DNA from 2 places in the Pseudoalteromonas xiamenensis genome. Region 1 is predicted to be linked to the other one. Evidence: predicted binding sites of a transcription regulator. Region 1 holds the regulator's gene; the other holds the start of a gene.

Region 1 (7,655 bases):
AATTCGAAGATCAACGCCGATTGATTGAACGTGTGTAAACTCCAATGCCATTGCATCAGATAAGTGAGCAAGTGGTTTTGTTGCAAAAAGGCCTTTACTGCCTTCGCCTAAAATTTTTGGAGCTAGATAAACAATGTACTCGTCAATGAGGCCTTCTGCATGGAATACACCTGACAATGTTTGTCCTGCTTCCAACCAGACACGGTTGACGCCTCGTGCAGCAAGTACTTTCAAAAGCGCAAGGCAATCCACCTTACCATTTTTTGCTTCTACGACGATTTCTTCCACGAAATGTGGCCACGGTGATACATTTTCAATAGCGGAAGGAGTTGTTCGCACAAGAATTATCGCCGACTCACAGGAAAATAAGGCAAGTTCAGGTGTCAGTCGATTATTTGAGTCAAGGATCACACGAATTGGTTGTCTGGGTTCTGTTTGTAAATCTGGATAAAAATGCTCTCGCACATTTAATTTAGCATTATCAGCAAGGACAGTATCAGCACCGCTAATAATCGCGCAACTTTGTGCACGAAACTGTTGAACGTCCATTCTCGCGTCCGCAGACGTGATCCATTTACTTTCACCATTGCTTAACGCTGTTTTGCCATCGAGACTGGCCGCGAGTTTACAACTGACGAATGGCAAGCCCAGTTCCATTCGTTTAAAAAAGCCTTCATTTAAGGCTCGCGCATCACTTTCAAGTAAGCCAAACGCAGTCTCAATGCCCGCGACTTCAAGCATTGCTAACCCTTTTCCTGCGACTTGTGGATTTGTATCCACCATGGCTGCAATAACTTTGCTTATCCCAGCGTCAATTAGACCCTTCGCGCACGGTGGAGTGCGTCCATAATGACTGCAAGGCTCTAATGTCACATAGGCTGTAGCACCGACAGCTTTCTCTTTCGCCATACGAAGGGCGTGCACTTCTGCATGCGGCTCACCAGCACGAATGTGAAAACCTTCACCAACAACTTCATTATTGTTCACAATGACACAACCGACATTAGGATTCGGTGTCGTGGTAAATTGTCCTTGCTTGGCGAGCTCAATCGCTCTTCGCATGTATTGTTCATCTAGTGAAGAAAATGCCGACACGTTAGTGCTCTCCTAACTTCGCAATTTCTTCGCCAAATTCTTTGATGTCTTCAAAGGAACGATAAACTGAAGCAAAGCGTACATACGCAACTTTATCTAGACGCTTGAGCGCTTCCATAATCAGTTCACCGATAAAATGACTAGACACTTCTCGTTCGCCAGTTGCTCGCAGTTCAGATTTGATTTTATGAATAACTTCTTCAATTTGTTCCGTACTAACCGGCCTTTTTTCCAAGGCTCTATGCAAGCCATTCAAGAGTTTATCTTCATTAAATGGCTCTCTAGAACCATCTTGCTTGATCACTCTTGGCATCACTAATTCAGCGCCTTCAAACGTCGTAAAACGTTCATGGCATTCAATGCATTCACGTCGACGCCTGACTTGATAGCCTTCTCCAACCAAACGCGAATCAATCACTTTAGTTTCTTTAGCTGTACAAAAAGGACAATGCATATGAAGTAGTTCCTTGAAAAAGAAAAGGCCGCTAAACAGCGGCCTTTATCATAACAAAAATCAACTCAGTTGTTAGCGTAATTACGCGTAAACTGGGAATTTTGCACAAATTGCTTTTACTTTCTCACGTACTGCAAGTTGTACAGACTCATCCGCGATGTTGTCTAGAATGTCACAAATCCAACCTGCAAGTTCACTTGCTTCTGCTTCTTTAAAGCCACGGCGTGTGATTGCTGGCGAACCAATACGCAAACCTGATGTAACGAACGGTGAACGTGGGTCATTTGGCACAGAGTTCTTGTTTACTGTGATATACGCATTACCTAACGCAGCATCAGCATCTTTACCTGTGATGTCTTTCTTGATTAGGTCAAGAAGGAACAAATGGTTATCTGTTTTACCTGATACGATGTCATAACCACGAGCTTGCATTACTGCAACCATTGCTTGCGCGTTTTTAACAACTTGCGTTTGGTACGTTGTGAATTCTGGTTGTAGTGCTTCTTTGAACGCAACTGCTTTCGCGGCGATAACGTGGCACAGAGGACCACCTTGGCCACCTGGGAATACGGCACTGTTTAACTTTTTATAGATTTCTTCATCGCCACATGCAGACAGGATCAAACCACCACGAGGACCAGCTAACGTTTTGTGTGTTGTTGTTGTTACAACGTGTGCGTGTGGTAGCGGGCTTGGGTAGATACCTGCCGCAACAAGACCTGCAACGTGCGCCATATCAACAAGTAAGTATGCACCTACTTTATCTGCGATCTCACGGAATTTAGCCCAATCAACGATGCCTGAGTAAGCAGAAAAACCACCGATGATCATTTTTGGTTTGTGCTCAAGCGCTAGCGCTTCAACTTGCGCGTAATCAATTTCACCTGTTTCAGCGTTCAAACCGTATTGGATTGCGTTGTATGACTTACCTGAGAAATTTACGTGCGAACCATGAGTTAAGTGACCACCATGCGCAAGGCTCATACCTAGAACGGTATCATGTGGTTGAAGTAACGCTTGGAAAACCGCTGCGTTTGCTTGTGAACCTGCGTGAGGTTGAACGTTTGCGTAATCACACTTGAATAATTCACATGCACGGTCAATTGCCAATTGTTCAACAACGTCAACGTGCTCACAACCGCCATAATAACGCTTACCTGGATAACCTTCAGCGTATTTGTTTGTTAACTGAGAACCCTGAGCTTCTAAAACGCGTGGGCTACAGTAGTTTTCAGATGCGATAAGCTCGATGTGCGATTCTTGACGAGCGGTTTCCGCTTCAATCGCTGCAAACAATTCTGAATCAAAATCAGCGATGTTCATGCTACGTTCTAACATGGGGTCTCCTAGGTACACGTATATTGTGAAAAGCCGTATTGTACGCCTAAATTGACCACTTGCCTACGCAAACGGGGCGTAACTTGAGTGAACATATTTAATCAAGGATTGAATTTATTTCACAGTCTTTTGACAATGATATTTTTTAATTTAAACATTTATAAAAATTATAAAAACAACCAAACTAAATAAATATTTTAAATGTAGCAACAAAAAGAGGCCTGTTGGCCTCTTGTACAACAATGGGGTTATTGCACCGCGAGCTTTGCGTAAACCGCCGCTTTTAACTCGGCGTAGTCCGCTTTCAACGGTTCCGCCAGACAAGGCTTAGCCAAGGCGTCAGACAAGGCCTTTGGCAGCTCTATGTCCGTGCCAAGGACTTCATCAACAGAGTCTTTAAATTTGGCTGGATGTGCTGTCGCAAGGAAAATCGAACTCGCGTTCGCAAGCTCATCTTCAACCATGCCTTTGTAAGCGATCGCAGTATGAGGTTCGACTAAATAACCCATTTCATGGAGTGTGTGCATCGCTTGTTTCGTTTCTTGTTCAGATACTGAACGTGAAAAAAAGTCATGCTTTGAGAACATTGTTTCTTTTAGCATTTGTTCCACTCGCGGCCAGTTATTAGGTTTGCTCACATCCATTGCGTTCGACAGTGATTCTTTCGTTGCATTTGGTGACCATGTATTGTCAACCAAATAACGTGGAACCGTATCATTTTGGTTTGTCGTAGCGCTGAGTCTTTGAATAGGTAAACCGATAACCGCAGCAATCATCGCGGCACATACATTACCAAAATTACCGCTAGGCACAGAAACATGGACACTATTACGCTTATCTTCCGGCAACTGAGCAACAGCCTCAAAGTAATAACAAACTTGCGCAAGTAGACGACTTATATTGATCGAATTCGCCGAGTTCAAACCAAGCTTCTGCTTCAATTCCTCATCCAAAAACGCCTCTTTTACCAACGCTTGGCAATCATCAAAACTGCCATCGACTGCGTAGCAGTGGATATTCTCACCCAAAGTTGTGAACAGCTTTTGTTGTGCGAGAGAAATTTTGCCTTCAGGGTATAAGATCACCACATCGACATTTGGCTTTTTATAAAATGCATGGGCAACAGCTGCCCCTGTATCACCACTGGTTGCCGTTAAAATAGTTACTCGCTCGCCTTCGCTAAACAGGCTTACGCATTCCGCCATAAAACGACCACCAAAATCTTTAAACGCCAACGTTGGACCATGGAACAGTTCTAAACAATATGTATTTTTTGCAACATTAACTAACGGCGCAGGAAAATTAAACGCACGTGACACCATGTCGCTCAACACATCCTTTGATAGCTCATCACCAATTAAATGACTCAGAATTTTTGCACTGCGTTCCGCAAAAGGCAGACTGAGCAAGGCGGATACTTGACTAAGAGGAGCTAACGTTTGCGGGAAAAATACACCTTGCTCTCGCCCTAGACCGATTTTAACGGCTTCAACAAACGAAACCTGTTGAGACGCATCTTTTAAATTAAATAAGTTCATATTTTTTATCCTTGTTACAACTCGCGAGTGCCAAAATGATCGAGCTTACATATGTGACTAAAACCCTGCTCGTTAAGATAATTTTCCTGTAACCACTGCTCACATTTCTCTGCTGCTTGTTGGCTTTTGCAAATTGAAAATAATGTTGGACCCGCACCAGAAATACTGACCAATTCAGCACCTAAACTCGGTAATGCGGCTTTCGCTTCTGCAAACCCTGCTATCAGTTCAGCTCGGTATGGCTCAGCGACTGGATCTTCCATAAGCTCAAGTGCTTCGTCAAAACGTCCCGCTTGCATTAAAAGTACAAAGGCGCTCAAACGCTGGGCAAAACAAACGGCATCATGAGTTGACTGCTCTTTTGGTAGTACTGCACGAGCTTTTGCTGTGTTTAATGCAAACCCCGGATAAGCAACAACGTAATACCAATCTTCAGGGGTTTGGACACTCATGGCTCGATTAGGCACAAGTTCAGCCGTCAGTTGAAGACCACCTAAATAGCATGGCGTAATGTTGTCGTAGTGACGACCACCTGACACTTTGCCTTCGAAATCAGCCATTAGTTCAATTAACTCAATTTGGCTTAACGTTGTTTTGGCAAAGGCATCAAGGGCCGCAAACGTTGCAACGACTGAACACGCACTTGAGCCCAAACCAGATCCGATTGGAAGACGTTTTTCAAGAGTCAAAGCAACTGGAGGCATTGTTGGCGCGACAAATTCACGAAAATGTTGTAAACATTGAAACGCTAAATTCTCTTGTGCATTTGACGGCAGAAATGACGCGTAGGCGCCAATGCATTCAAACGTATCCTGTGGCGCATCCTGCACATGAACGACATCACCAAGAAGACTGCCATCAATTGGGGCTAGTGCTGCCCCTAGAGAATCAAAACCAACGCAGAAATTACCGATTGATGCTGGTGCATACATACTAACCATGACTCACTCCTATCGAGACAATGTTTTGAGAATATCAGCAAATACGCCCGCTGAAGTCACTTCAGCTCCAGCACCGTACCCACGAATCACAAATGGACGAGGCTGATAATACTGACTTAATATGGCAAGCGCATTTTCACCATCTCGAATCGCATTGAGGGCATGCTGTTTATCAACGGCTTCAATTCCAACTCGACATTGCCCATTCTCAATTGTCCCAACGTAACGCAGCACCTTACCCTCTGCCGCAGCACTTTGCACTCTATCCGCAAATTGCGCATTCAATTCTGGCAACTTTTCCATGAATTCATCGACACTTGAGCCTTCTGCAAAGTGGCCTGGTACGACAGGTTCTACAACGATATCCGACAACTCAAGCTCAAGCCCTGATTCTCGAGCGATGATAAGTAATTTACGAGCAACATCCGTCCCGGATAAATCATCACGCGGATCAGGTTCTGTAAATCCAAGCGATTTCGCCTTTTCAGTTGCTTCAGAAAGCGATAACCCGTCTTCTATCGCACCAAACATGTACGACAAACTACCCGATAAAATTCCATTGAATGACAGTAGTTCATCACCCGCACCAAACAATAATTGGAGGTTATCAAGTACAGGTAGCCCTGCACCAACGTTTGTCTCGTACAAGAATTTACGACGCATCGATAACGCAGCAGCCTTCAACTCTTGGTAATATGCGAAGCTACCCGTGTTCGCCTTTTTATTCGCAGCGACAACGTGGAAGCCTGCACGTAAAAATTCAGCGTATTGGGACGCCAACTGTTGAGAGGAACTGCAATCCACAATGACTGGGTTGATTAGGTGGTTTGCTCTGACGAATTGTTCAACTCGCGTTAAACTGAATGGTTCCGCAACCTTGCCGAGCTCCAATTGCCAGCTATCAAACGGCACCCCATCAGAATTCAGGTAACATTGTTTCGAATTTGCCACACCATATAAATTCAACTTAATGTTGCGTGCTTCCAACCAAGCTTGCTGTTTTTCTAACTGCTTTACTAATTCCTGACCCACTAGGCCAACACCAAGTAAAAACACGTCTATCGAAGGGACATGCGTAAAGAAGTTCTCATGGCAAACTTTCACCGCATCGTTGCAGAGTGCGCCATCAATGACCGCTGAAATCGCACTTTCCGTTGAATCTTGCGCAATCGCAACTATGTTTACTTGTGCTTGCGCCAACGATGCGAAGAATTTTGCAGCCAACCCTTTGTGGGCTTTCATGTTATCCCCCACCAAAGTCACTATGGCGAGCTCGCGTTGAACTTGAATTGGCTCAATTAACCCCGCTTGTGATTCAAGCGCAAATGCCTGCTCAAGCGCATTTAGCGCCAACGCTAAGTCACTTTCGTGAACACAAAAGCTAATACTAAATTCACAAGAAGATTGCGTAATGAGTACGATTGAAACATTGTCATTAGCAAGTGCGCTAAAGACCCGTGATGCCATACCCACTTTACCTTTCATGCCTGGGCCTGATACCGTCAACATAGCTAGTTTTTCTAAACTTGATATAGCTTTAACCGTCTCATCACCTTGACGCTCATGGCTAATCATCGAGCCTGGTACGTCAGGGTTGTGTGTATTCTTGATTTCACAAGGTACGCCGACTTTTGCACACGGTAAAATAGTTTTCGGGTGCAAGACTTTCGCACCAAAATACGAAAGCTCCATTGCTTCTTTGTACGATAGCCAATTAATTTTACTGGCCTTTTTAATAAAACGAGGGTCCGCATTATAAACACCATCAACGTCTGTCCAAATTTGACAAACTTCGGCTTCTAAACAGGCTGCGGCAATCGCAGCAGAATAGTCTGACCCATTTCGGCCAAGTACGGACAACTCGCCCTGCGCGTTACTACCAGTAAAGCCAGGCATGATGTAATAGGGAAAGTTGTTTTGCTGCAGTTGTTGACGGAATGCGTCTTTACTCGCCACTAAATCAACTTCGGCCTCCAAATAGTTGCCTTCAGTCCGAATACAATCTGTTGCTTCCAAATAATAGGCATTGTCAGAGCCCATCATTGCTTGCATCAGTGCAACGCTCACACGCTCGCCAAAACTAATGACGTACGCACGTACTTGGTCTGGGCAATGTTTGAGTAATTTAACACCAGCCAATTTATCCGCGAGTTCATTAAAATTCGGCCAGTGCTCAACTTTACTGAATGCGGCTTCAACTTCTGAGCGCAGCCCTTCTGACCGCAGAATTAGCGCATCCCAACGTTCGCTGTAATCCGAACCTTGTGCCGCTAAGTCGGCAAGTCCAAC
Region 2 (7,655 bases), 880 kb from region 1:
ACTCGTGCACCAAGCTCAAGTGTCAGTAAGCCAAATTGCTTCTCTTCTAGTAAATAGAACGCATGGTTCGTTGTTTTAGTTGCAGGCGTGAACGCTTCTTCGCCAATTGCTGCATAGTCACTGTTTGAGAAGTGGTAGCCAAATGTACCGTGCCAATCTAAAATACGATGTTCAAAGTTTGCACGAAGTTCCGATGACTTGTTTTTAAACGTCGTGCCAATCGCACCATCTTCGATTTCGCTATGCTGGTATTGCGTGTAACCAGCACGAACTTGAATGGCCTCTAGCCAAGAATCATGCATCGCATAGTTGAGTAAACCTTGCCATCTTTCTTGGTCAACTCGCGCAAATACGGGCATTTCTTCTTCATGTTCAGCAGCGTCTTCACTTTCTCCTTCATGATCATGATCATGATGGTGATGAGAATGGGCTGGAATACCGTAGTCTGTATCGATCCTTCCATAAGAAAGACCTACCGTTAAATGGTCAGCAATATAGCTAGTACCGAAGTTAAATTGTTGGCTATCGATAAAGGTATTTTCAACTGATTCAAACGTTTCGACATCTCCATCATGTTCGTCGATTACGTCAAATTTTGGGGTTTTGTAATCTTCACCTTTGCGTTTCACACCATCAAAGTGGAAATTGAAGTTATTTGCACCAGCTTCCGCTAAAAGAGACAGTGTATCCGTACTCGAAACGCTGTCATGGCTTGAGTCAAACGCACCAGAAAACTCTTCAATCTGGTCCATTGGAATACGATTGTCGACGACGTTCACTACACCACCAATTGCTCCCGAACCATATAACAGTGTCGCAGGTCCTCTTAACACTTCGATTTGCGTTGCAGATAGTGAATCATTGGTATTGGCGTGGTCCGGACCCACACGAGATGCATCGCTACTGTCTAGACCATTTTGTGTGATTTTTACGCGAGGGCCATCTAAACCACGAATAATGGGGCTTGATGAGACCGGACCAAAGTAACTTGCATCAATACCTGGTTGGCCTTTTAACGTTTCGCCTAGAGTTGGTTTTGATTTTGTTTTGAGTTCATCACCGGATAACACGGAAACTGGCGAAGCCATTTCCATATTGTTTTTATGCAGGGCTGATGCGAAAACAACGATGCTTTCAACAGATGAAGGTTTAAGAGTCACGTTGACAAAGTCTGATTCACTTTTTACATCTTGTCGTGCATCTAGGTAGTTGTCTTTACTAATATGAAGTTGGCTATCCACATCGATATTAATTGAAAAGTTACCATTTGCATCGGTAAACACAGCATTGCTTTTTCCATGCAAATGAATTTTAGCATTGCTGATAGGATGTTGATTGGTATCAACTACTTTACCTTTTACAACCGCGGCTGCTGCAGCTTGTGACAAGAATACGCTTGCAATTGAAAATGCAAGTACGGACTGACGAGTTTTCATTAATCTACCACCTAACTTCTAATTGATGTGTGATAATATAACACCACAAAATCGGTAGTTCAATGATGTTATACTATAACTTTTCAATTGCAGCTTACTTTAATGAATCTATAGTTAGAGTAGGAGAGTGTAATGAACCCATTTGTTTGCAAAGCGCGAATTAACATTGCGGATCTATTCCACCATGTTAATCATCTAGAATCCTTCACCACCGCAGTTGGTCGGCGTGAATCGCTCACTCATTTTGTCTTGAAACTGGTTGGGTATTGCGCGCTTTCTTATTTACCGCACACGCACTGGAAAAAAGATGAGTTTAAGCCCATGCCCGATGTTTGGCTTGAAAACGAGGTTGGAGATGTATTAGTAGGGGTGTTTTGCGACAATTTGGAATTGAGCGAAATGATAAAATACGCCAAGGTCTACGAGAAGGTCGTCATGTTACAGGTAAAAGAAGAGGTACACATTGACTTGGCATCATTACAGCATGTGCATAATCTAAGTATATTTTTGTTAGATGCTGAATTTATAGAAAGGTTGTCTGAAAGTATTACGCAAAGTTTGCATTGGGATGTGGTTATCGATAATGGCTTGATTGCGGTGAGCAATAAAAGCGACTACTTCGAATCTCAGATCTACAAGCTAAAATAGCTCAATCTCAATATCTGTAATCGGTTGGCTGCAACAGGTCAGTACTTCTCCCTCTCGAACAAACGCCAGAGGTTCTTCGTTATAGATGACCTGTCCTTTTATCAGTTTCACTCTACACGCACCGCAAAATCCCTCTCGACATTGGTAAGGAGCATCTATTTTCGCTGATTCTAATGTCACAAGCAGGGAAGGCGAATGAGCCGCATGTTGCAGCGGCTCATTATGATTAGTCAATGTGACAACAGGAATGGGTTTTTCAACCATTACAGGTCGAAATCACCAAAGTCTGAAGCATCTACTTCTGCGTCAATTTGACCAACAAGGTATGAACTAATTTCAGCTTCTTGTGGCGCAACCTGAACGTTATCAGAGACGAGCCAAGCGTTAATCCATGGAATTGGGTTGCTCTTATTTGCAAATTGCGTTGGCAAGCCGACCGCGGCCATGCGTACATTGGTAATGTATTCAACGTATTGACACAAAATATCTTTGTTCAAACCAATCATTGAGCCATCTTTGAAAAGGTACTCCGCCCATTCTTTCTCTTGCTGCGCGGCTTCAACGAACATTGCAATTGCTTGTTCTTTACATTGGGCAGCTACGATAGCCATTTCAGGATCGTCTTTACCTTCTTGCATGATATTAAGCATGTGCTGTGTACCAGACAAATGTAACGCCTCATCGCGAGCGATTAGCTTAATGATTTTTGCATTACCTTCCATCAATTCACGTTCTGCAAACGCAAACGAACACGCGAAACTAACATAGAAACGAATTGCTTCGAGAATGTTGACAGACATGACACATAGATAAAGCAGTTTCTTCAATTCAAACAAATTGATATGAACTGTTTCGCCATTGATAGTGTGTTTACCTTCACCATACTGGTTGTAGATAGCCACTTTCTCTATAAGCTCATCGTAGTGTTTTGTCACCGCATTTGCGCGTTTTGAAATACGTTCATTCGTCACGATGTCATCAAAGACAATCTCAGGATTTTGAGTCACGTTACGAATAATGTGCGTGTACGAACGGCTATGAATGGTTTCACTGAAAGCCCATGTTTCAATCCATGTTTCCAATTCTGGAAGCGAAACGATAGGAAGAAACGCGACATTCGGTGAGCGACCTTGAACACTATCTAGCAGAGTTTGATACTTAAGGTTACTTAAGAAAATGTGCTTCTCATGCTCAGGAAGAGCTTGGAAATCGATACGGTCTTTACTAACGTCCACTTCTTCTGGTCGCCAGAAAAACGATAACTGCTTCTCTATAAGCTTTTCAAAAATAGGAAACTTTTGCTGGTCATAACGAGAAACGTTAACCGACTGACCGAAAAACATAGGTTCTTTTAACTGATCATTATGCGTTCTGCTAAAAGTTGAATAAGACATAAAAAACCACTCAATACCAGAAAAAGCGGGCCTTTGACCCGCTATAATTATTATTAGATTTTACACGCTCCGCCTTCACAGCCATCGTCTTCCACTTGAGGTTTCAATTCCTCTTGAGAATCCGATGCGCCGTCACGCGTATTGTGGTAATACAATGTTTTCACACCTAGTTTGTATGCTGTTAAAAGATCTTTCAACAACAACTTCATTGGTACCTTACCACCATCAAACTTGTTTGGATCATAATTGGTGTTTGCAGAAATCGTTTGGTCGATAAATTTTTGCATAATACCAACAAGTTGTAGGTAACCATCGTTAGATGGAATATCCCAAAGAAGTTCATAGCTGTCTTTTAGACGATCATACTCAGGTACAACTTGCTTCAAGATGCCGTCTTTACTTGCTTTAACACTAATGTGACCACGTGGCGGTTCAATACCATTAGTTGCGTTCGAAATCTGAGAAGATGTTTCAGAAGGCATTAGCGCAGACAGCGTTGAGTTACGCATACCGTACTTAACGATGTTTTCACGCAGTGAATCCCAGTCTAAATGCAGTGGCTCTGAACACACAGAATCTAAGTCTTTCTTGTACGTATCGATTGGCATGATGCCTTTTGAATACGTTGTTTCGTTAAACTTAGGACATGCGCCTTTTTCTTTCGCAAGTTCATTTGAAGCCTTCATTAGATAATATTGAATCGCTTCAAATGTTTTATGCGTCAAACCGTTTGCACTACCGTCAGAATACTTCACACCGTTCTTTGCAAGGTAATAAGCGAAGTTGATAACACCGATACCAAGCGTGCGGCGGCCCATTGTCGCGTTGAAGGCTGCAGGTACAGGGTAGTCTTGATAATCAAGCAAGTTATCAAGTGCACGAACTGCAAGCTCAGCTAGTTCTTCTAACTCATCAAGAGATTGAATCGCACCCAAGTTGAACGCTGATAGCGTACACAATGCAATTTCACCTTCAGGGTCATTTACATTGTTCAACGGTTTAGTTGGTAACGCGATTTCTAAACACAAGTTAGATTGACGAATAGGCGCAATCACCGGGTCAAACGGACTGTGAGTATTACAGTGGTCAACGTTCTGCAAGTAGATACGGCCTGTATTAGCACGCTCTTGAGCAAACATTGAGAAGAGCTCAATTGCTTTAATGCGCTTTTTACGGATCGACTCGTCTTGTTCATACTTAACGTACAATTCTTCAAACTTAGCTTGGTCTTGGAAGAATGAGTCGTAGAGTCCAGGTACGTCAGATGGGCTGAACAGAGTAATGTACTCGTCTTTAATCAAGCGAGAGTACATTAGTTTGTTAAACTGAACACCATAATCCAAATGACGTACACGGTTTTCTTCAACACCACGGTTGTTTTTCAATACCAGTAAGTTTTCAACTTCCAAGTGCCATAATGGATAGAATAGGGTAGCTGCACCACCACGAACACCGCCTTGAGAACAGCTCTTAACCGCGGTTTGGAAGTGTTTGTAAAATGGAATACAGCCAGTGTGGTAAGCCTCGCCATTGCGAATTGGGCTACCAAGAGCACGAATGCGACCAGCGTTAATACCAATCCCAGCGCGTTGTGAAACGTATTTCACTATTGCAGAAGATGTTGCGTTGATTGAATCAAGGCTATCGTCACATTCAATAAGAACACACGAGCTAAATTGACGCGTTGGTGTACGAACCCCAGCCATAATAGGCGTAGGTAACGAAATTTTGAATGTCGATACCGCATCATAAAAACGGCGGATATAGTCTAAGCGCGACGTTTTATCGTAGCCTGAGAACAAGCTCGCAGACACAAGCATATAAAGGAATTGAGCGCTTTCATAGATTTGGCCAGTCACTCGGTTTTGAACTAGGTATTTACCTTCTAGTTGTTTTACCGCGGCGTAGCTGAAATTAAGATCGCGACTATGATCAAGAAAACCTTCAAGCTGTTCAATCTCTTCTTTCGTGTAGTCTACCAATAAATGGCGATCATAACGGTTATCTTCCACCATCGTAACGATGTGATCGTACAGACGCGGTGGTTCGAATTGACCATAGGCTTTCTTGCGTAAGTGGAAAACAGCAAGGCGCGCAGCAAGGTACTGATAATCAGGAGTTTCTTTCGAGATTAAGTCAGCAGCGGCTTTGATAATTGTTTCATGGATGTCTTCTGTACGAATGCCATCATAAAACTGGATGTGCGATTTAAGCTCTACTTGTGAAACAGAGACATTGTCTAATCCCTCTGCTGCCCATTCTATAACGCGATGGATCTTATCAAGATCCAACGGCTCTTTGCGGCCGTTTCTTTTAGTGACTGATAGCTGTTGGTTCATAGTTGTGCCTGTATCCCTTAGGAATGACTGTGTTTTTATGATTTGCGCACGGGGCTAAAATTTGTTTAGCATTTCACCACTATATATGGTGCTCCACAAACCGAGGATCACAAGATAGAGTGGTTGATCTTTTTTTGCAAGGGACAGATCCGGCCACGATTGTGGATAACATTGGGATAATCCATTTTCGTTAGTGCTCACTAACCTTTGAACTTTAGTTCAAAGTAAAAAAATTAAAAATCAACTCGCGAAAATCTTTTTTTCGCTTTTTTTTACTCTGTAAATTAAGTGATTTTTAATTCGCCAGCACATCGAGCAAAAATCGTTCACAACACAATATATAGTATTAAGTGGGTTTAATGTCACTATATATTGTGAAAAATATCAGATGGGTTAGTAGCATATTGATCCGCGTTCCAAGTTTGTGCAACCTTTGTACTAGGAACGTATCCCCACATCGCCACGATGGATTTCATTCCTGCAGCTTTAGCGGCTTGTACATCTCTTTCTGCGTCCCCAATATACCAACAGTTGGACGGGTTTACGTTTAATTGATCACATGCATGCAATAATTGATCTGGGTGCGGTTTAGCGCGTGCTAACGTATCACCGCAGATCACGACCGGTATTCTTGAAAGAGTTGTTATGCTTTTAACAATGGGTACGGTCAGGAAAGTAGGTTTGTTTGTAACAATTGCAACGTTGATTTTGTTGGCAATCAATCCCGAAATAAGCAAATCAATTCCGTCAAACAACACGGAGTGGGTACAACCGAGCGTTTCATAAAGCGATAAGAATCGTGTTTTAAGTGATTCAAAATCCCGTGATTTGAGTTCATCACCAAAACCAAGTTCTAACATGGCCTTAGAACCGTCAGAGACGGTTGGTCTAAATGCTACCTCGTTTATAGGGTCTAAACCTTCTTGTTCTAGAATATCATTGAGTGCTTTTAATAGATCTGGCGCGGTATCAAGTAATGTACCGTCCAGATCAAAAAGTACTGCACTAGGTTTTGCAGTCGGCATTAGGCAAGTTTCTCAAAGTGAAGAATATAGTTAACGCTCACGTCTTTGCTCAGTTTGAACTGTTTAGAAAGTGGAGAGTATTCGATACCCGTGCTTGCTCTGACTTTCAGGTCAGCTTGTTCTGCCCAATCAATCAACGTTGCTGGACGAATAAACTTATCATGGTCGTGTGTTCCATCAGGAACAATCTTCATGATTTTTTCGGCGCCAACAATAGCAAGTAAATAGGCTTTTATTGTTTTGTTTAAAGTAGAGAAGAAAACTTGTCCACCGGGTTTCACGAGCTTAGCAACGGCAAGGATGACAGAAGCGGGATCAGGAACGTGTTCTAACATCTCCATGCAGGTTACTACGTCAAAACGAGCAGGGTTTTCGTCAGCAAAAACTTCTACAGGTGTTTTCAGATAAGTCACGTTAACACCAGCCTCAAGCGCGTGTAACTTTGCTACATTTAATGGTTCTTGACCCATGTCAATACCTGTTGCGTCCGCTCCAACTTTGGCCATACTTTCAGTAAGAATGCCGCCACCGCAACCAACATCGAGTACTTTTTTACCGAAAAGGCCATTACTCTTGTTTTGAATAAAATCTAAACGAAGCGGATTAATGTCATGCAATGGTTTAAATTCGCCCTCGCGGTCCCACCAACGTTCTGCAATCGCCTCAAACTTCGCAATTTCAGCACTATCCACATTCTGATGTTCGGTCATAAAAAGCTTCCTGATTAATCTGAGCGCATTTTAAAGGGGGTATTTTATAAAACCCATACTTTGTGGCCTGTAAATTCTTTAAATTTATGATACGATGGCCTTT

What was found. Region 1 encodes NrdR, which represses ribonucleotide reductase genes. Its sites were predicted from a motif close to AAACACNANATNTNGTGTTT; they were not measured.
Region 2: a site for NrdR is predicted at 5,892-5,911, ahead of nrdA (class 1a ribonucleoside-diphosphate reductase subunit alpha). Genes of this name have one in related genera too.

Annotation. Positions count from the first base shown of each region.
Region 1 is NZ_CP099917.1:2,931,681-2,939,335, reverse strand. Features, by position in the region: gene ribD (bifunctional diaminohydroxyphosphoribosylaminopyrimidine deaminase/5-amino-6-(5-phosphoribosylamino)uracil reductase RibD) at 1-1,062, opposite strand, end outside; gene nrdR (transcriptional regulator NrdR) at 1,097-1,549, opposite strand; gene glyA (serine hydroxymethyltransferase) at 1,631-2,887, opposite strand; gene thrC (threonine synthase) at 3,136-4,425, opposite strand; gene thrB (homoserine kinase) at 4,440-5,366, opposite strand; gene thrA (bifunctional aspartate kinase/homoserine dehydrogenase I) at 5,376-7,655, opposite strand, start outside.
Region 2 is NZ_CP099917.1:131,232-138,886, forward strand. Features, by position in the region: gene NI389_RS00575 (TonB-dependent receptor) at 1-1,436, opposite strand, end outside; gene NI389_RS00580 (YaeQ family protein) at 1,569-2,084, shown strand; gene yfaE (class I ribonucleotide reductase maintenance protein YfaE) at 2,076-2,348, opposite strand; gene nrdB (class Ia ribonucleoside-diphosphate reductase subunit beta) at 2,348-3,478, opposite strand; gene nrdA (class 1a ribonucleoside-diphosphate reductase subunit alpha) at 3,532-5,817, opposite strand; gene NI389_RS00600 (HAD family hydrolase) at 6,183-6,842, opposite strand; gene ubiG (bifunctional 2-polyprenyl-6-hydroxyphenol methylase/3-demethylubiquinol 3-O-methyltransferase UbiG) at 6,842-7,552, opposite strand.